3 regions of the Arthrobacter sp. MYb221 genome follow, and region 1 is predicted to be linked to each of the others. Evidence: riboswitches for the same ligand, from Rfam matches in the RefSeq annotation. Region 1 holds a riboswitch; each other region holds the start of a gene.
The links. Region 1 has a riboswitch for S-adenosylmethionine ahead of acs (acetate--CoA ligase). Riboswitches for the same ligand answer to the same signal wherever they lie in the genome.

Region 1 (6,441 bases):
TCACGTCATCGGTGCGTCCCAGGATGTAGATATCCCCATCCTCATCGAAACGCGCGCCATCCCCGGCCAGGAACCAGCCCTGCGCGGCGTACTGCTCCCAGTAGCTGGTGTAGTAGCGTTCCGGGTTTCCCCAGACCGTGCGGGCCATGGACGGGCCGGTCTGGGTGATCACGATATTTCCCTGCTCGTTGGGCCCCACGCGGCCGCCGGCGGCGTCCACGATGTCCACCGAAACGCCGGGCAGCGCCCGCGAAGCGCAGCCGGGCTTGAAGTGCTCGTCGGTAGGCAGCGGGGAGAGGACTGTCGCGCCGGACTCGGACTGCCACCAGGTATCGACCATCGGGATGCCGCCGGGGGTGCCGCGCCCCAGCTGAGCGCGCAGCCAGCGCCACGCCTCGGGGTTGACCGCCTCGCCCACGGTGCCGCCCACCCGAACCGAGGACAGGTCATAGTCGGCGGGAACCCCTTCGGGGAACCAGCCCATCAGCGAACGGACCAGGGTCGGCGCGGTGTAGTAGCTGGTGACCTTGTAGCGTTCGATGATCTCAAAGTGGCGGCCCGGGTGCGGTGCGTTGGGCACGCCCTCGTAGATCACCTGGGTGACGCCGTTGGCCAGCGGGCCGTAGATCTCGTAGGTGTGCGCGGTGACCCAAGCCAGATCTGCGGTGCACCAGTGCACGTCGCCCGCGCGCTGGGATTCGTCGGGGTTGCCGAACAGGAGATTGTGGCTGTACGCGGCCTGGGTCAGGTAACCGCCGGTGGTGTGCACCAGGCCCTTGGGCTGACCGGTGGTTCCGGAGGTGTACATGATGAACAGCGGCGTCTCGGCGTCAAAAGCCTGCGCCGCGTGCTCGGTGGACTGGGTTTCCACCGCCTCGTGCCACCACACGTCGCGTCCGGCGGTCCACGGGATCTCATCCCCGGTCCGGCGGATTACCAGAACCTTTTCGATGCTGTTTTCCCCGGATACCGCAAGGTCTGCGTTGGCCTTGACCGGAACCGAGGTGCCGCGGCGGAACTGGCCGTCGGTGGTGACCAGCAGCTTGGCCTTGGTGTCTTCCACCCGGAACTTCAACGCCTCCGCGGAGAAGCCGCCGAAGACCAGCGAATGGATCGCCCCGATGCGTGCACAGGCCAGGGTGATGACGATGGTTTCGATAAGCACCGGCAGGTAGATGACCACGCGGTCGCCCTTGGCCACGCCGAGCTCCTGCAGGGCGTTCGCCGCCTGGCTGACGCGCTCCTGGAGGTTCCGATAGGTCACCGCGATGCGGTCACCTGGCTCGCCCTCGAAGTAGAGGGCGACCTTTTCACCGTTGCCGGCTGCCACATGGCGGTCGGCGCAATTCACCGCGGCGTTGAGCTTGCCCCCCAGGTACCAGGAGATCTGCGGGCCGCGCTTGGCTTGTGCGTCTGCCGGGATGATCTGGCTGGTGGTGTGCCATGGGGTGTCCCAGTCAAGCAGGTTCGCCGCCTCGTCCCAGAACTCCTGGCGTGCCTCGGCGCTGGAGGGCTGATTTGTACTGGCCAATTCGGTGGTGGTCATTGCGGTCCTTGAAAAGTTTAGGGCGATTAATTTCGAGTCAGCGGAAGGCGCACTGAGCGTGTGGGTGCGCGGTACTTTATGGGAACGCCAAGAAAGTGCAATGTCGCATAGCGAGCCGTTGCGGGCAAGGCGAAATGAAAGCCATGATCATCTCCATCGTTCCTGGCGGTAGCACCGGTCACCGTTTGGTTTATTAACCGTGGGTGGTGGTTGCTGCGGCGTCACAGAGCCAGATCTCTTAGCCGCTCGGGATGGTTACACGACTATTACAGGCCTTCGAACGATTTCAATGCAAATCTTTCGTAACATGATAAATATTCGATAGATGCGTCACATCATCGTGATGTTTCGATTTTTATTTCACTAATCGCGTATTTGGCCGAAAAATCGCTAAACGCTAGGCATTGTGTTCGGCCGCGTTAGGCAAGTGCTGTCCTTGATGCATTTCAATCTCCATCCGTGCACGACGAAATGTGACTAACCGGGTTGAGGACGAAGTAGACCTCAGGCTACAAATGATTACGAACCATCCAGAGCGACCGAGAGATCTGGCTCGTCGACGTCGCAGCAACCACCCACCTAAATATTGGCGCGGGACGGTGCTACAGCCAGGACCGATGGAAAGAATTGAGGACTTTCGATGTCATTTGGCGATCCCGCTGGCGACTTTAATGCGCTCAGCGACCCGTCTATTGCGGGTAGCGCGGTGGAGCTTGACGACCTTCCACAGGAACTTCCTACCCGGCAGCTGCTGAAAATCACCCCGGGCCCCGGCGCTGACGAGCAGTATGAACGGCTTGCCGGCATTTTCCGTCCGGTGTTCGCACAGATCGCCGCCGGTGCAAGGGAACGCGACCGGCAGCGGATCCTGCCTTTCGAACAGGTTGGCTTGCTGAACCGTGAGCGCTTCGGTGCGCTGCGCCTGCCGGTTGCCGACGGCGGCCATGGGGCGCGCTTGAGCGATGTCTTCCGGTTGCTCATCGAATTAGCCGAGGCCGACTCGCATGTGGCTCAGCTATGGCGCGCGCATATTGCCTTCGTGGAAAATGCGGTGCGACTGAAAGATGCGCAGCTCCGTAGCAAATGGGTTGCCCGAATCAGCTCCGGGCAGATCGTGGGCAACGCCTACACCGAGGAAGGCGGCAACGCCCTCGGGTTGCTCAACACCAAGGTCACCGAGGAGGGGTCGCGCTGGCTGGTCAATGGGCGGAAGTTCTATTGCACCGGCACCATCTTCGCCGACTGGACCACCGTAGCGGTGGCGCACCCACAGCTCCCAGGGCGCCAGATCGCGGTAGTTTCCACCCAGCACAGCGGCGTGAAAATCCTCGATGACTGGGATGGTTTCGGCCAACAGCTCACCGGTACCGGCAGCACCGAATTCCACGAAGTTCCGGTGGACACCTTCATGCCGGAGGATCCCACGGATCCGGAAGCCGCGATCTTCCAACTCGTGCTCATGGCGGTACAGGCCGGAATCGGACGGGCGGCACTGAACGACCTGCGCTCCTCCGTGCAGGCGCGTACCCGCAGTTTCAGCACCGGCACCGGAGTTCCGGTGCACCGCGAACCGCAGGTCTTGCAGCTCGTCGGGGAGGTTTCCGCCGAAATCTTCGCCGCGGAGTCCGTGGTCATGGGCGCGGTGCTGGAGGTCGAGTCGGCCATGGCCGACGCGAACCTGAACGCCGAGGAGCGCTTTGCCGTGTGCGAACTGGCGGCAAACCGTGCCCAGACGATCGTGCAGCCGCTGGTCATCGGTGCGACCAGCAAGCTCTTCGACGCGCTGGGTGCATCTTCCACCCGCAATAGCTGCAATATGGACCGCCACTGGCGCAACGCCCGAACCATCGCGACGCACAATCCGGCGATCTACAAGGCGCGCATCGTGGGGGACTACGAGATCAACGGCGTGCAGCCCCAACGGCTGTCCGTCACCGGCACGGTAACCGGAGCAAACCGGTTCGCCGGCAGCTAGGCAACACTCCTCGAACACAGATTTTTAGACTTACCAGATTTCTTCTATGGATAGGGGCACACCAATGAGCGAGAACAAGCGCGAAATCCTTTTTAACGCCTTCGATATGAACTGCGTGGTGCACCAGTCGCCGGGCCTCTGGCGCCACCCGGATGACAAGGCGTCGACCTACAACACCCTTGGCTACTGGACCCACCTGGCCAAGGTGCTGGAAAAGGGCAAATTCGACGGGCTGTTCCTCGCCGACGTGCTGGGCACCTACGACGTCTACAAGGGCACCAACGAGACTCCGCTGCGCAGCGGAGCCCAGGCGCCGGTTAATGACCCGATGATGCTCGTCTCCGCGATGGCCGCGGTCACCGAGAACCTCGGCTTCGGCGTCACCGCCGGCACCGCCTATGAGCACCCTTATGCCTTCGCGCGCCGCCTGGCCACCCTGGACCACCTGACCAATGGCCGTGTCGGCTGGAATGTGGTCACCGGCTACCTGCCGTCGGCGGCCCGAAATATGGGCCAGGAAGACCAGATGGAGCACGACGAGCGCTACAACCACGCCGATGAGTACCTCGAAGTGGTCTACAAGCTGCTCGAAGGTTCGTGGGAAGAGGACGCGGTGCAGAACAACAAGGAATCCGGCGTCTACACCGACCATTCCAAAGTGCACCCGATCAATCACGAGGGCAAGTACTTCAAGGTTCCAGGCATCGCGATTACCGAGCCTTCCACCCAGCGTACCCCGGTGATTTACCAGGCCGGCGCCTCCAAGCGCGGGACCGAATTCGCCGCGTCGAACGCCGAAGCGATCTTCGTGAATTGCCCAACGCGAGATTTGCTCAAGGAAGCGGTCGCCAAAATTCGCGACGCTGCCGAAGCCGCCGGACGCGACCGCCACGACATCAAGATCTTCGCCATGCAGACCATCATCACCGGTGAAAGCTCTGAGCTGGCCCAGGCCAAGTTCGAGGACTACAGTTCCTACGTGGATATCGACGGCGCGCTGGCATTGCTTTCCGGTTGGACCGGCATCGACATGTCCGTCTACGGACCAGACGATGTCATCGGCGACGACGTGAAGTCCAACGCCATCCAGTCCTCGGTGGAAACCTTCAAGAAGGCCAGCGGGGATGACGGAAAGCCATGGACCATCCGCCAGTTGGCCGAATGGATCGGCGTGGGCGGATTCGGCCCGGTCTCCGTCGGTTCGGGTGCCGAGGTAGCCGAGAAACTCATCGACTGGGTGGACTACACCGACGTAGATGGCTTCAACCTCGCCTATGCGGTCACTCCAGGCACCTTCGAGGATGTCGTGGAATACGTGGTGCCAGAACTCCAGGCCCGCGGGGTCTACAAGACCGAATACACCGAGGGCTCGCTGCGCCACAAGCTGTTCGGCGCCGGGGACCGCGTGAAGGACACCCACCGCGCAGCCCAGTACAAGATCTCCAACCGATTGGCCACCAAGGCCTAGGTCCTTGTAGATCAAGCAATAGCGCAGAACCAGCGAGTCCCCGCGAAATGTTGAATTCCGCGGGGACCTGCTGGTTTTAATGGCTATTTGGCCGGGGTCACCACCATGGCCGAACCGCCGCCGCGACGCGTTGGCTCGGCAGCGGCGATCAAGGTCCCGTCTGCGGCGATTTCCACCGCCTCCACCGCGCCGATCTCAGCCTGCGGGGTGAAGGAATCACCGGCGGCGGTGAGCTTGTGCCCGAAAGCCTCAAGGACCGGCCCGTAGGCCTCGATGAATTCGGGCTCCGCCGTCACCGCCGCGGTATTGCGCTGCGAGGCGCGGGGGGCCGCGATGGCTTCGCTCAGATCCATGCCCAGGTCAATGCGGTTCACCAGGGTTTGCAGCACCGTGGTGATGATGGTGGAGCCGCCGGGTGAGCCGATGGCGAGCATCGGTTCGCCATCGCGCAGCACGATCGTGGGCGCCATCGAGGAGCGCGGACGCTTGCCCGGCTCGATCCGGTTCGGGTCGGCGGGATCGTACACCGTGGAGAAATCGGTCAGCTCGTTGTTCAACAGGAAGCCGCGCTCGGGCACCACGATGCCCGAACCTCCGGTCTGCTCGATGGTCAGGGTGTAGGAGACGACGTTGCCCCAGCGGTCCACCACCGACAGGTGGGTGGTGGAGATGTTCTCGGTATCCTGCTCAACCACCGGTTCGCTGGTTGCCGCCGGGCACACTCCGTCATAGCCCTCGATGTTGCCCGGAGCTACCGGCTTCACCGCGGCCTGTTCGGGGTTTACCGCGCACGCCCGGTCGACGCCGAAGAGCTTGTCGGTCAGGATTTCGGTGGGAACATCCACAAAGGCCGGATCGCCGACAAACTTGCCGCGGTCGGCATAGGCCAGTGCTGTCGCCTCGAAGTAGTGGTGAAGCGCGGTGGGCCGTTCCATGCCGGCGAGGTCGAACTCGCCGAGAATATTCAGCGATTCACCGATGGTGGTTCCGCCGCTGGAGGATGGCGCCATGCCGAAAACATCGAGGCCGCGGTAGCTGACCTGGGTTGGCTGCTGCTCCACGACCTTGTAGTCCGCGAGATCGGCGGTGCTCACATAGCCGGCCGGAACCGGGAGCTCGGTGTCCGCGGCCGTGGGCGGAGCCTGCACCGTCTGCGATATTTCTTCGGCCATCTCGCCCTGGTAGAACGCCGAGGGGCCCTGCTTCGCCAGCAACCGGTAGGTCTGGGCAAGATCCGGGTTCTTGAAGATGCTGCCAACGTGCGGCGCATCGCCATCGGGCAGGAATAGCTCGCTGGTGGAGCCGAAGGCCGCGAAGCGTTCCTTGTTATCCAGGGTATGTTCGCGGAAGGTTTCATCGACAACGAAGCCGCGTGAAGCTACCTGGGTGGCTGGGCGCAGAACTTTTTTCAGGCTTTGGGAACCCCAATTATCCAGTGCGCGCTGCCAGGTG
Region 2 (6,441 bases), on a different contig from region 1:
GCATGGATCTGCGCGTGGGCCACGGCCGCGGCGGCCCGCTCGGTGAGCCAGGCGAAGTAGGCGGCGTGCCCCGGGGCGGGCGTCTCGGCGGCGATGGCCTGCGTCGCGGCGGTCATCAGCGCCAGGCCCCGGGCCAGCTGGCCCAGGGCCTCTGCGGTGCTGCGGGAGTTGTCCATGGCCCCAGTGTGCGCGGCGGCTAAAGCTGCAGTGCGGGTTCCCTCGCCGGCTGTGGACAAGTGGTGCGTGCCGGGCCTGCGGCGTTACGCGCGGCGGCCAACCCGAGGGAAAGATCCGCGATGAGGTCCTCGGGTTCCTCGATGCCCACCGAAAGGCGGACCAGGTTGGCCGGGATTTCCAGCTCGGTGCCGATCAGCGAGGCATGGGTCATTTCGCGCGGGTAGCAGACCAGGGATTCCACCCCGCCCAGGGAAACCGAGAGCTGGAAGTACTCCATGGATTCGGCGAAAGCGCGCGCGGCGGGTTCGTCGGTGAGCTGCAACGAGACGATGCCGCCAAAACCACGCTGCTGGCGCGCCGCAAGCTCATGGCCGGGATGGGATTCCAACCCGGGGTAATAGACCCGCGTCACCTCAGGCTGGTCATCAAGCCAGCGTGCCAGCTTAGCTGCGGAGGCGCAGTGGCGTTCCATGCGCAGTCCCAAGGTCTTCAGGCCGCGTGCGGCCAGGTAGGAATCCTGCGGGCCGGCCACCGCGCCGCCGGCGAATTGCTGGAAGCCGACGGCTTCGGCCAGCGGCTGGCCACGGAAGAGGTGATCGGCGACGATCACCGCGCCGCCGAGCACATCCGAGTGTCCCCCGATGTACTTGGTGGTGGAGTGGACCACCGCGTGGGCCCCGAAGTCCAAAGGCCGCTGCAGGTAGGGAGTGGCGAAGGTGTTGTCCACTACCAGCAGGGCGCCGTGCTCGCGGGCGATGTCCGCCCAGCCGGCAAGATCGGCGATGCCCAGCAGCGGGTTGGAGGGAGTCTCCACCCAAAGCAGCGCGGTGTTCGGGCGCACCGCTGCGCGCACCGAGTCCAGGTTGGTGATATCCACCGCGGAAGAGGTGATGCCCCATTTGCTGTGCAATTTGGAGATCAGCCGGTTGGTGCCGCCGTAGCCGTCGGCGCCCAGGATGATGTGGTCGCCCGGTTCAAGCACCGCACGCAGCAGCGCGTCTTCGGCGGCGATGCCCGAGGCGAAGGCGAACCCCGCGGCTCCGCCTTCCAGGGCGGTGAGCTGCGCTTCGAAGCCATCGCGGGTCGGGTTCGAGCCGCGGGAGTATTCGTGCCCGGAGCGCAAGACGTTGATTCCGTCCTGGATGAACGTGCTGGTTTGGTAGATCGGTGGGACCACGGCTCCGGTGTGCGGGTCTTTATGCTGGCCGGCGTGGACGGCGAGGGTGTTGAAGCCGCTCATGATGCTCCTTGGGTTTGCGGGGCCAGGGCCCGGTTTAGTGCGCTGTCCAGCGCTTGGGTGAGGTCGGCGAGCAGATCGGCGGGGTCTTCAAGCCCCACCGAAATGCGCAGGGTGGAGGTGTTCAGGCCCGCGGCGAGAAGTTGCTCCGCGGAGAGCCGGCAGTGCGTCATGGTGGCCGGGTGGGCGACCATGGTGCGGGTATCGCCCACATTTGCGGCCAGGGAAATCAGCTGCAGCCCGTCGATCACCGGGGACACCAGCGAGGGGTGGGCCAGTTCGATGGCCAGCACGCAACCGGTGCCCTTGGGCGTGAGCTTTTTGGCCAGCTCGTGGCTCGGGTGGGCCCGCAGCGAAGGGTGGTGGATGGCCGCAATGCCCGGGTGATCTGCAAGTTCCTGGATCAGGGTGCTCACGCTGCGCTGCACGTGTGCGGCACGTACCGGCAAGGTTTCGATGCCGGTCAGAATGCCTTGGGCGCTGGCCGGGGCCAAGGCCGGCCCCAGGTCGTGCAGGAATTTGGAGCGGACCAGCATGGCGTAGGCGGCCGATCCGTGGCGTTCAAGCAGCGAGGCATTGTTCAGCCGCACTCGCGGGGCGGCGATTTGCGGCCAGCGGGTGGAATCCGAGAAATCGAACTTCCCCGAGTCCACGACCACGCCGCCGAGCACCGAGCCGTGTCCGGCTAGCCCCTTGGTGGCCGAGTGCACCACAATGTCGGCGCCAAAATCCAGCGGGCGAATATTCAGCGGGGTGGCCAGCGTATTGTCGACGACCACCGGAATGTTGTGCTCGTGCCCGATCGCCGAGATAGCGGGCAGGTCCGCCACGGTGCACAGCGGGTTGGAGACGGACTCCAGGAAGAACGCCCGGGTGTCTTCTTCGATGGCCCCGGCCCAAGCTGCGGGGTCGGCCTGGTCGACAAAGCTGACCCGGATGCCGAAGTCGGAAAAGGTGTCGGTGAACAGGTCCACGGTGCCGCCGTACAGCGAGGAGGAAACCACGATGTGCTTAGGACCCTGGGTCAGGGCAAGCAGCGAGAGCGCAACGGCCGACTGCCCCGAGGCGGTGGCTACCGCTTGGGCTCCGCCTTCAAGGGCGGCCACCCGCTGTTCCAGGATGGCCACGGTGGGGTTGCCGGTGCGTGAATAGGTGAAGCCGGCCTGGCGCAACGCGAATTTTTCGATCGCTTCTGCGTGCGATTCGAACTGGTACGCTGCGCAATTGTGCAGTGGCGGCAGCATCGGGCGGAAATCTCCGCTCGGACGATACCCTGCATGGACCGCGTCGGTTCCTTGGCGTTGGTTCATAGCTCCTTCTCGTTTCTGATCCACGAGAGAGTGCACCGAACACCCGGCGTCGTACCGCCCCTCGGCCGCCCTGAGGCCACAACGGTACGAAGCATGGCGCCTTATGGCACGTTCGGAACTGCTCCATCGTTCCTGGCATTAGCACCTTTCGGTTTCCCGATGGTTGCTGCGACGTCTACGAGCCAGATCTCTCGGTCGCTCTTGATGGGTTGTTGTTCTTCCATGGTTGGACATCGGCATCCGGCGGCGCAAACGACGCCCACGCCCGCGCTTCATACAGGGGCACCTAGCTTCACATCCCGCGCCAGTCCCGTAATGGGGCCCGGCCCGCAGTCCCTTTGTGACGCGCGGCAACCGCCAGAATCCTTGAAGAACCAGGGTTTTGCGCAACTATTATGTCGCCGACGGTCCGCCAAATGACACGGTGTTACGTCTTGGGGGCCGGGGATTCAGTCCAGGACCTCAACTCCGAAGCTTGAGACGACCGAGCGCACCTCGTCCAGATAGCGCCGCGCTTGCTCGGTCAGCGGAATCGCTGCATGGTCGATCCAGCCGATCTCGATGCGCTCATCGACATCCAGCGGGATGGCGACGATGGACGGATCCAGCTCGTCGCTGATGATGCCCGTGGAGATCGTGTACCCGCCCAGGCCGATCATCAGGTTGAAAATCGTCGCGCGGTCCGAAACCTGGATCTCGCGCTTGCTGGAGCTGGTGGAGAGCACTTCCTCGGCGAAGTAGAACGAGTTGTTCGCACCCTGGTCGAAGGTCAAGCGCGGCAGGTCTTCGAGGTCCTCGAGCGTCACCCGCGCCCGGGAGGCCAGCGGGTTGCTGCGCGAAATGAAGATGTGCGGATCGGCGAGGAACAGGGGGTGGAATACGAGCCGGGACTCGCGCAGCAGCTTGTCGATGACCTTCCGGTTGAAGTCGTTGCGATAGAGGATGCCGATGTCGCTGCGCAGGGTGCGCACGTCCTCGATGATCTGTTCGGTGCGGGTCTCGCGCAGCGAGAATTGATATTCCTCGGCCCCGCTGGCCTGAACCATCCTGACAAACGCATCCACCGAGAAGGAATAGTGCTGCGTGGAAACGCCGAGCAGGCGACGGACCGAGGGACGGCCGAGGTAGCGATGCTCAAGCAGCTCCACCTGCTCCAGAACCTGCCGGGCATAACCGAGGAATTCTGCTCCCTCGGCGGTGAGCGTCACTCCCCTGGCCGAGCGGACCAGCAAGGTGCGTCCCACGCGGGCTTCGAGCTCCTTCATCGCCGCCGACATGCTCGGCTGTGCGACGTAAATCAGGTCAGCCGCCGCGGAGATCGACCCCTCGCTGGCGACCGCGATGAAATAGCGCAACTGCTGCAGTGTCAAACCACTCGTCCCCTGAACCATAGTGCAAGTCTATATGAATCCATAGTTATATCGAGTTACCTGATATCCGCGATCTCACTGCATGATGGACGCATCGACTTACTTTCGGCCGGCCCAGGCCACTGAGCACCAGATAGGCCACCATGGCAGACGCGTTCACCTTCAGCATCAGCACCACCAAATTCGACGAAGACTACACCCCCTGTGCGAGCTCACGAGTCACGACAAACTTCGCCAACCTGGCCCGCGGGGAAAACCGCCAGGAGAACCTGCGCAACGCTCTGACGATGATCAACCGCCGCTTTAATTCCCTGGCTCACTGGGACAATCCTCAGGGCGATCGCTATGAACTCGAGCTGGAGATCATCTCCGCCAATGTGCACTTCGACTCGGCGAACGCAGCGGAGCAGTTCCCGCTGCTTGAAGTCTTAGACACCACCATCGTGGACCGAGCCACCAGCACCCGCAGCCACGGCATGGTGGGCAATAATTTCTCTTCCTATGTGCGCGATTACGACTTCAGCGTGGTGCTTCCGGCGGCCGGCAACGGCTCCGGTGCCCCTAAATTGCCTGAAGATTTTGGCGAACTTCATGGCCAGCTCTTCCAGCACTTCCTGGATTCGCAGGCTTATCGTCAGCGCTTTGCGCAACTACCCGTGGTCTGCATCAGCGTCTCCACTTCCAAAACCTACTACCGCACGGGCAACAGCCACCCGGTCCTCGGCTTGGAATACCAGCAGGATGAGAACTCCCTGACCGATGCGTACTTCGGCAAGATGGGGCTGCGCGTGCGCTATTTCATGCCACCGGGCGCCGTCGCTCCGCTGGCGTTCTACTTCCGTGGCGACTTGCTCAACGATTACACCAATCTGCAGCTGATCAGCACCATCGCCACCATGGAGACCTTCCAGAAGATCTACCGCCCCGAGATTTACAACGCAAGCTCCGCTGCACCGGCCGTCTATCGCCCAAGCTTGGGGGCACAGGATTTCGCCCCGACCAGGATCTCCTACGACCGCGAAGAGCGCACCCGGCTCGGCGCAGTGCAGGGCAAGTACACCGCGGAGCACTTCATCACCCCGAACCGCGAATTGCTGGACCAGTGGGCCGCCACTTGCCCCGCTCCCGTCGCCTGAGAACCGAAAGACACACGATGACATCAAAGCTACTTCCCACCTCCATTGTCGGCAGCCTGCCCAAGCCTTCCTGGCTGGCGAAGCCCGAAACCCTCTGGTCTGATTGGAAGCTGGAAGGCGCGCAGCTGCGCGAAGGCAAGCAGGACGCCATGCGCGCAGCGGTGCTGGAGCAGACCCGGCGCGGCATCGACATCATCAGCGACGGCGAGCAGACCCGCCAGCACTTCGTCACCACCTTCATCGAGCACCTGACCGGGGTCGATTTTGAAAAGCGCGAAACGGTGCGCATCCGCAACCGCTACGACGCGAGCGTGCCGACCGTAGTCGGTGCGGTGCGGCGTGAGAAGCCGGTGTTCGTTGAGGACGCGAAGTTCCTGCGCTCGTGCACCGACCGCCAGATCAAGTGGACCCTTCCCGGCCCAATGACCATGGTCGACACGCTGTATGATGCGCACTACCGAAGCCGCGAGAAACTGGCCTGGGAGTTCGCGGCCATCCTCAACCAGGAGGCCAGAGAACTCGAAGCAGCCGGGGTGGACATCATCCAATTCGACGAACCGGCGTTCAACGTGTTCTTCGACGAGGTCGCGGACTGGGGCGTCGCCGCGCTGGAGCGCGCCTGCCAGGGGCTGAAAGCTGAGACCGTGGCGCACATCTGCTTCGGCTACGGGATCAAGGCGAACAACGATTGGAAGGCAACCCTCGGCGCCCAGTGGCGCCACTACGAGAAGTCTTTCCCACTGCTGCAGGCCTCGTCCATCAACACCATATCCCTGGAGTCTCACCACTCCAATGTCCCGCTCGAGGTCGTTGAGCTGGTGCGCGGCAAAAAGGTCATGCTCGGCGCCATCGACGTGGCCAGTGAAACGGTGGAAACCCCCGAAGAGGTCGCGCAGACGCTGCGCAATGCACTTGAATTCGTCGACGCGGACAAGCTGGTGCCCAGCACGAACTGCGGCATGGCACCGTTCCCCCGCGACGTCTCGCTGGCCAAGCTGAGCGCGCTCAGCGCGGGAGCCGGCATCCTGCGCGAGGAGCTGGTTGCTGCACGCGTCTGAGCTGGCGACGGCCAATTCACGGATCGGCTTCATCTTGCACGCTAGCTCGCAGTCCCGCCTGCGGAAGGTCCTAGCAAAGTTCTTGCCTGGAAGGCCGAAAACCCATCAGCCCCGGCACCAGCCGGAGGCTGATGGGTCTCGCCGTTCCAGAGC
Region 3 (6,441 bases), on a different contig from region 1:
AAACCGGGCGAATACCTTCTTCGGTGATCTTCATGATGGACAGGCCATGTAGGGCGGGCAGCAGCTCCGAAACAAAAACAATCATGTGTTCACCGGAGAAGAACTTCGAGTCCAAGTCGTGGTTGCTGATGCCTGTGTGCCGCTCGAAGACGTCATTGACCGTGCTACGCAAAGAATCCTCGGCCTGGGCGTCATAGACCTCGCGGTCGTTGGGCACTCCCGGGTAGTGGATCTGGAAATCAATGGTGGCAGATTCCTTGATGCTGCCATCTTCCTTTTCCTCACGCATGAATTTCACATCAGCGTGGACCATCGGCGGGGCCAGGGCGGGAAGTACCAGATCCTTGCTTATGCTGCGCAGATTGAAACGGCGCGCAAGGCGCGCGTACGAACCGGCGAAGAAGTCCTGCATTTGATCTTCGGGAACCTGCAAGGGTTCGCGATTCTGAAACCAGCGGCGGTGCTGAGCGGGAACGATCTCTTGGCTTGGCGCCAACCAGATTTGTTCAGGTGCTTCCAATTCAACATAGAACCCGTGGTCCGAGATCGTTCCGCTGGGAGTCTCTGCGTTGAGCGTTAGGCCCTGACCTGCAATGTTCAAGTGTCCAGCCACGGTGAGCGATTTGTCCTGGCCGAGGTCGGCGAGCAACTCAAATCTGGACTGGCGGTCAATATTCACGCTGGTCTCATTGCGGGTGCTAATCAGCTCGATGCCAAGATCTTGAGCTTCGCCAAGCATTGGCCACAGCAGATCCGAGGCATACTCATCGAGGAACAGCCAGTCTTCGTCGACCTTAAACTGCAGCTGAGTGTTGCTTCGAGCTAGCGCAGCAAAACGGGTGAACCAATGGTGCTGATTGCGCAGCATATTCCAGCCGTAAGTCTTGAACGCTATGGTAGTCCAGCGCAGTTGTCCACGAACCCAGCGTCCCTCGGAATTGCGCACCATGGGGCGGACGCCCAAACGGAAGCGTTTGTTGCGCGTGGGGTGGGGGACCGCTCCCGAAGGCATCCACTGCTGTTGCTGGGAGGTATTTTTCGAATCAAAGACCATGAACTGCAAGGCCATGGCCACGACCGGGTCATTTGGGGACCCTAAGAGTCCGTCTGCGGGCCCCGGCTCGGGTTCTTCAAACCAGGTGTTCACTTGCTGGGACCAAGCGGCAACGGTCTTTTGCTCTTGGACGACCGCCGGGCGGGGCAGCTTTGCGATCTTATTGGCGGTGAGGGACAGCGCCGCGATATGTGGGCAGATCGAGCCTTTGTCGCAGCTGCAGGCCGAAACGTCGATGGACCAACCCGAAGCGCTGCGAATTACCGTGAGAGTGGGTGAGAACTTCTGACCATCTTCGAGGACGGTACCCGAGATGACACTCGAGGTTTCGTCAAAGGCGACCTCAGTCACTGATTCGTCGTTCTTGGCAAGTTGTTGCCCGAAGAAGAATGGAACGTCACCCAGGTACGCCAGTAGGTGCCTTGCGTCAATGAGTGGTGGCACAGAATCAGTCATCCTCTCATCGTTTCACGTTCGGGGCGTAGGTGAAAGTTGAGGACGCTAACTGTGAATAATCACTTGTGTTCAAGGTAGCGTAGGTGCATGTCTCATGTGTGGCCCCACCTCCCCGCCCGAGCGGTCAATATCACCACAGTGATTGAGTTCGACAGGCTCGCCGCCGAAGCCATGGAAACCCAAGCATCGCTTGCCCGAAACTGGCGCGTACACCGGGTTGATCTTCAAGCTCGGGACGCGGTCTTAGGCGCTTTGGACCTTGCCGACTGCCTTTTTATTGATTGCGTCTACTCCAAGGCCGGACGTTCGCTCGTGGAAGCAACCGGCGGGCTATGCATGAGTACCGGAGCGCAACTGCCCTTCAATATTTCCGAACGTGAGCTCTATTCCCCGCTAGAGCTCTACGCGGGGATCAAGGAAGCGCCCTACTCGCAGGTGCTCGACGCGCAGATCTATACCTATTCGCAAGCAAATTCACCGGCGGAATTTTCTACCGATGACAGCACGATGGCAACGACTTTGCATGATCACCATATTGGCCAGGCCATGTTGAATGCTGTTTACGACGGGGTATTTGCCGAGACACCCATGATCGGGATCATGGGTGGGCACGCGGTAGCACGTGGCACGAAAGAATTCGCCGATGCAGTACGGCTCGGTGCAATGCTGACCGGTCGAGGCTATTCGATTGTTACCGGTGGGGGACCAGGGGCCATGGAAGCGGCTAACGCCGGCGCGTGGCTTGCAGACTATGACGAAACGGCTATCGGTAGAGCCGTGGATATCCTCGCACAAGCTCCGGACGCGATCCGTCATCGGACTGCCTGGGCGCGTGCGGCATTGCGAGTGCGTGAAGAATTCCCCAGCACGAAAAGTTCAATGGGCGTACCCACCTGGTTTTATGGCCATGAGCCACCGAACCTGTTCGCCACGCATATAGCAAAGTTTTTCACGAACTCGATTCGCGAAGCCATCCTGCTCGAACAGGCAAATGGCGGAATCATTGTGCTTCCCGGTGCAGCCGGGACAGTCCAGGAAATATTCCAAGACGCCTGCGAAAACTACTACGCGACTGGCGCTCGCGTAGCTCCCATTGTGTTGGTGGGCCGCGAGCATTGGACCCGGAAGCTTCCAGTCTGGCCCTTGCTGCAGGCGCTTGCCGCCGGGAGGGCCATGGAAAGCAGGATAGCTTTGGTGGACTCGGTGCAAGAAGCTGTCGAATTCATTGAAACAATGACTCCATTGCGGCGCCGCACGCGGTTCTAATAACGAGACCGGCCGTTGCCCCACGACGCATCATGTTGGGGCAACGGCCAGTAGTCTGCTTCTTGGAGCTAAGCCACGGTGGTGCCGAAGAGCAAACCCAAGCAGTAGGTTACAGCGGCCGCACCCAAGCCAATGGCCAGCTGACGGATGCCGCGTTTGAGCGGGGACGCGCCGGATAGCAGGCCAACGACGCCGCCGGTGAGCAGCAACGCGATGCTGACTAAAGCGACTGCCACGCTCACCGCAGCTAGCCCGGTGAGCCCGAAGATGTAAGGCAGGATCGGAATAACTGCGCCGGAAGCGAAGAACATGAACGAAGAAATGGCGGCTCCCGGTGCCGAACCTAGCTCCTCATGTTCGCGTTCCAGCTCCGCGCTGCGAACTTCTGGATGGAGCGAGAAGGAGGGGTTGCAATCGCAGGTAAACAGCCCCATGCGTTCTGCCGCGCGGTGTTCGGCATCCTCATTGTTCATGCCACGTGCCTTGTAGATCAAGACCAATTCGTTGGCATCTAGATCGAGGTCGCGGGCGGCAGAAAGCGTGACCTGGGTAGGGCGCGACGCGGTGAGAAGCTCACGTTGGGAACGGACTGACACGAATTCCCCGGCAGCCATGGACAGCGCGCCAGCCAGCAGGCCGGCAATTCCGGAGAAGAGCACGAGGGACGAGGCCACACCGGTGGCCCCGATGCCCATGACCAGGGCTAGATTTGAGACCAGACCGTCATTCGCCCCGAATACTGCGGCTCGGAAGTTGCCGGACAACCGGGACCGACCGGCCGTAGCCAAAGCACGAATGACTTCCTCATGCACCTGCTCGTCCGCCGCCATTTGCGGAGCGGCGTCCTGATCGGTGGCGTAGGGAGAGTTGCCTTCGGCGCGTTGGGCCAGCGCCAAGACAAACACCGAACCGAAATGACGGGCCATGAAACGCAACATTGTGCGCCGCATGGACGGGCGGACCGGGCGTACATGTTCGCCGAGCTTGGTTCGCCAGTAATTTTCGTGGCGTTCTTCCGCTTCGGCTAGCCCACGGAGAATTTGGCGTTCTTGTCCGGTGCGCTTTTCGGCAAGTTCACGGTAGATCGCGCCTTCGGCGACCTCATCGGCCATGTACTGGCGCCAGCGGCGGATCTGCGCCTTGGTTGGTTCGGGAGTTGAGGTTTGGGCCATCACGGGGATGCGTCTCCTGCGGCAGATTGGATCATGTTCACGGGCAGATGATCCGGATTAGGTTCAACCCCCTAGTTTAGTGAGCGATTCAAGCACTGGGAATTTGGCAAGACTAAATACGTGGGCGGTGCCAGCGTTTTGCCCCCGAACTGCCACGAATACCGAAAGTTCCTCGCGCTGACTATCGAAGCTCGGCGGACCCACGGTTCTGGCTAGCAAACGGGTGAGCAGGTGCGGGTCCGTGACGTAATAGCTGACCCAGACCCCGCGAAGCGGAAACTGCACCTGGCCGGTTTGCAGGTCGATAATGGGAAGGACGTTTAAAGCCATAACTATCGTGGACCCTTAAAAGAGCTCTTGCCCGTAGCCGATTGGCGTACGGACCGCTTCTTCATCCGAACCACCCATGAACCTGGGGTTGGTGTGCGGCCAGTCGGAGCTTGGCGCCGCATCTCGTGAAGCAACACCACGATGTTACACCGGTGCGCCATCCGGCCGCGTAGTGAAACGTCATACGCAGCTCTCGCGGGTCTCATGGTGCACGGCCCCGTGCCGATTAGGATTCTGCGCTCGCCGACGGTGCAGATTGCTGGCCGGGGCCCTGCCCATCCGGCATTACCGGTGATTCTCCTGCCGACCCGCCGTCGTTGCCGGGGCCACCGCCAGGCATGCCCCGCCGCGGGGTTTGGCCCAGGGGTCGACCTCGACTTCGAGCTTTACGGCGTAACCGGAGGTGATTTCGCCGCAGGTGACGCCCTTCAGATTAGTTGCCGACCGCTCGCGACCGGTCGCTGCATGCACCGCATTACGGGCCTCTTGGGGCAGCGCTGCCTTTGAGTTGGCGATAGCGTTGGCCGAATCGGTGAACGAGTTCTGGGGCCGGGCAATCTTCGAGGTGGATATGCGGCCAGCGTCCGGCGTAATACGCGGGGAAGATGCTGGTGAAGCGCACGATGCCGTTCGCGTCTGTGAGCTGTACGCCGCGCAGGTAATTCTCATTCTGCAATCCTGAGAAGGACAACGAGTTTTCCCCGGCACGGTTGCATTGCCTGAGATCCCGGAGTCTACCGGAGCGCATGCTGCGAGGGTGAAAGTCACGGCCAAGTCCCAAGCCTGCCAGCTCCTTACAGCGATCAACCAGAGTTCCATCGTCGCAGGCGAGGCCTTGGCCTTCGAGATCTTCAGGCGTGCGGGGAAGGGAAGGGGATCCGAATCATTTGCGTGGTGAGGATTTCAAAGCTGGTGCTCTAGCCGCTGGGCTCGGATGAGGCCATCCGAGCTGGTGCGAGCTTATGCGAGCACTTTGAGGCGGTGCCCGGCTAGGGGTTTGAGCGAGCTTTAACCAAGACCGGTGTTAGGACTGCTCGGCGATTCGCTGCAGGGTGGAGCGCTGTTGCTTCCATTGCTCAGCGCTAAAGCCGGGGATATTTCTCGCCTGTTCACGCAGTCCTACCTGTCCGTCGAGAAGCTCTCGGACGATATCAAGATGCCCAGCATGCCGGGAGGTTTCCGCGATCATATGAACAATGAGATGCTCCACGGTGGTATGCCGATGCACTGACCACCAGGGGACCTCAGCCGGGGACTCTAAGTTCAATTCATCGAGCGTCTGCTCGGCGAATGCGATGGACTTTCGATACAACGCGAGAACATCTTCTACGGAGAAGCTGGCGGGAGGCAGGAAGTCGATCTGCGGATCATCGCTTTGCAGTAGTTGAAGCACATGCCGATCGTTGGGCACACGACCTAGGCACTCGCCGAAATAACCGTATTCGGTGATTGCTAGATGGTAGATGACACCAAGCATGTGTGTTCCGGTATCCGTCATGGGACGGCGGGCCAACTCTTCGGAGAGTCCCTGACACTTCCAGAGCACGGTGTTTCGGGCCTCGTTCAAATAGTTCCGAAGTCTCTTGGAGGACGGATTGCTATCGGTATCCATGTGCCGAGTCTAGTTTCATGGCGATTGAATAAACAGCGACGGCGCATTGAGGGCTTGTTTGCTGACTTCAGGACTGAAGCGTGAGTTCGGCGAAGTTCTCGTTGCCTATTGGTAAACTGACGCAGTGTAGGAACCTGAACCGGATTGGTTTAGCGGAATTGTAGGCCGGGTGCTGCCAAGCTAGGGCTGCGCCGGTGTCAAAATGGTGGGAGAGCATGAAAACACTGCCCGTAGAGCCCACCGGCTCGTCGATTAATATCGGCGCCCGTTTGCGTGGGGTACGCCAAACCCGACGAATGACCATCGACCAGGTGGCCGAAATGTCCGGACTGACCAAGGGGTTCTTGTCTCGCGTGGAGCGAGACTTGACTAGCCCTTCGGTGTCGACGTTGCTCAGGCTCTGCGAAGTGTTGGGCTTAGAGGTTGGACAGCTCTTCTCAGTACCTGAAACCAAATTGGTCAGGTTGGAGCACGCGCCGCGAATCGCTTTGGGTGGTCAAGGGATCACCGAACAACTGGTCACTCCCCGCGCCGAGACCAGGGTGCAGATG

Region 2: it holds a riboswitch for S-adenosylmethionine, as region 1 does, so the genes downstream of both, CQ015_RS12430 (O-acetylhomoserine aminocarboxypropyltransferase/cysteine synthase family protein) here and acs (acetate--CoA ligase) in region 1, are expected to answer to the same signal.
Region 3: it holds a riboswitch for S-adenosylmethionine, as region 1 does, so the genes downstream of both, CQ015_RS12035 (hypothetical protein) here and acs (acetate--CoA ligase) in region 1, are expected to answer to the same signal.

Annotation. Positions count from the first base shown of each region.
Region 1 covers NZ_PCPW01000005.1:182,293-188,733, forward strand. The annotation lists gene acs (acetate--CoA ligase) at 1-1,546, opposite strand, end outside; SAM riboswitch class I at 1,697-1,804, opposite strand; SAM riboswitch class I at 2,070-2,170, shown strand; gene CQ015_RS08495 (acyl-CoA dehydrogenase) at 2,187-3,521, shown strand; gene CQ015_RS08500 (LLM class flavin-dependent oxidoreductase) at 3,586-4,989, shown strand; gene ggt (gamma-glutamyltransferase) at 5,073-6,441, opposite strand, start outside.
Region 2 covers NZ_PCPW01000009.1:125,397-131,837, reverse strand. The annotation lists gene CQ015_RS12440 (HNH endonuclease) at 1-176, opposite strand, end outside; gene CQ015_RS12435 (cystathionine gamma-synthase) at 197-1,417, opposite strand; gene CQ015_RS12430 (O-acetylhomoserine aminocarboxypropyltransferase/cysteine synthase family protein) at 1,414-2,724, opposite strand; SAM riboswitch class I at 2,845-2,935, opposite strand; gene CQ015_RS12425 (LysR family transcriptional regulator) at 3,174-4,115, opposite strand; gene CQ015_RS12420 (DUF1852 domain-containing protein) at 4,238-5,230, shown strand; gene CQ015_RS12415 (methionine synthase) at 5,248-6,288, shown strand.
Region 3 covers NZ_PCPW01000009.1:39,422-45,862, forward strand. The annotation lists gene CQ015_RS12020 (DEAD/DEAH box helicase) at 1-1,510, opposite strand, end outside; gene CQ015_RS12025 (LOG family protein) at 1,649-2,776, shown strand; gene CQ015_RS12030 (VIT1/CCC1 family protein) at 2,845-3,948, opposite strand; gene CQ015_RS12035 (hypothetical protein) at 4,012-4,278, opposite strand; SAM riboswitch class IV at 4,297-4,409, opposite strand; gene CQ015_RS19010 (hypothetical protein) at 4,564-4,947, opposite strand; gene CQ015_RS12050 (DinB family protein) at 5,303-5,890, opposite strand; gene CQ015_RS12055 (helix-turn-helix domain-containing protein) at 6,106-6,441, shown strand, end outside.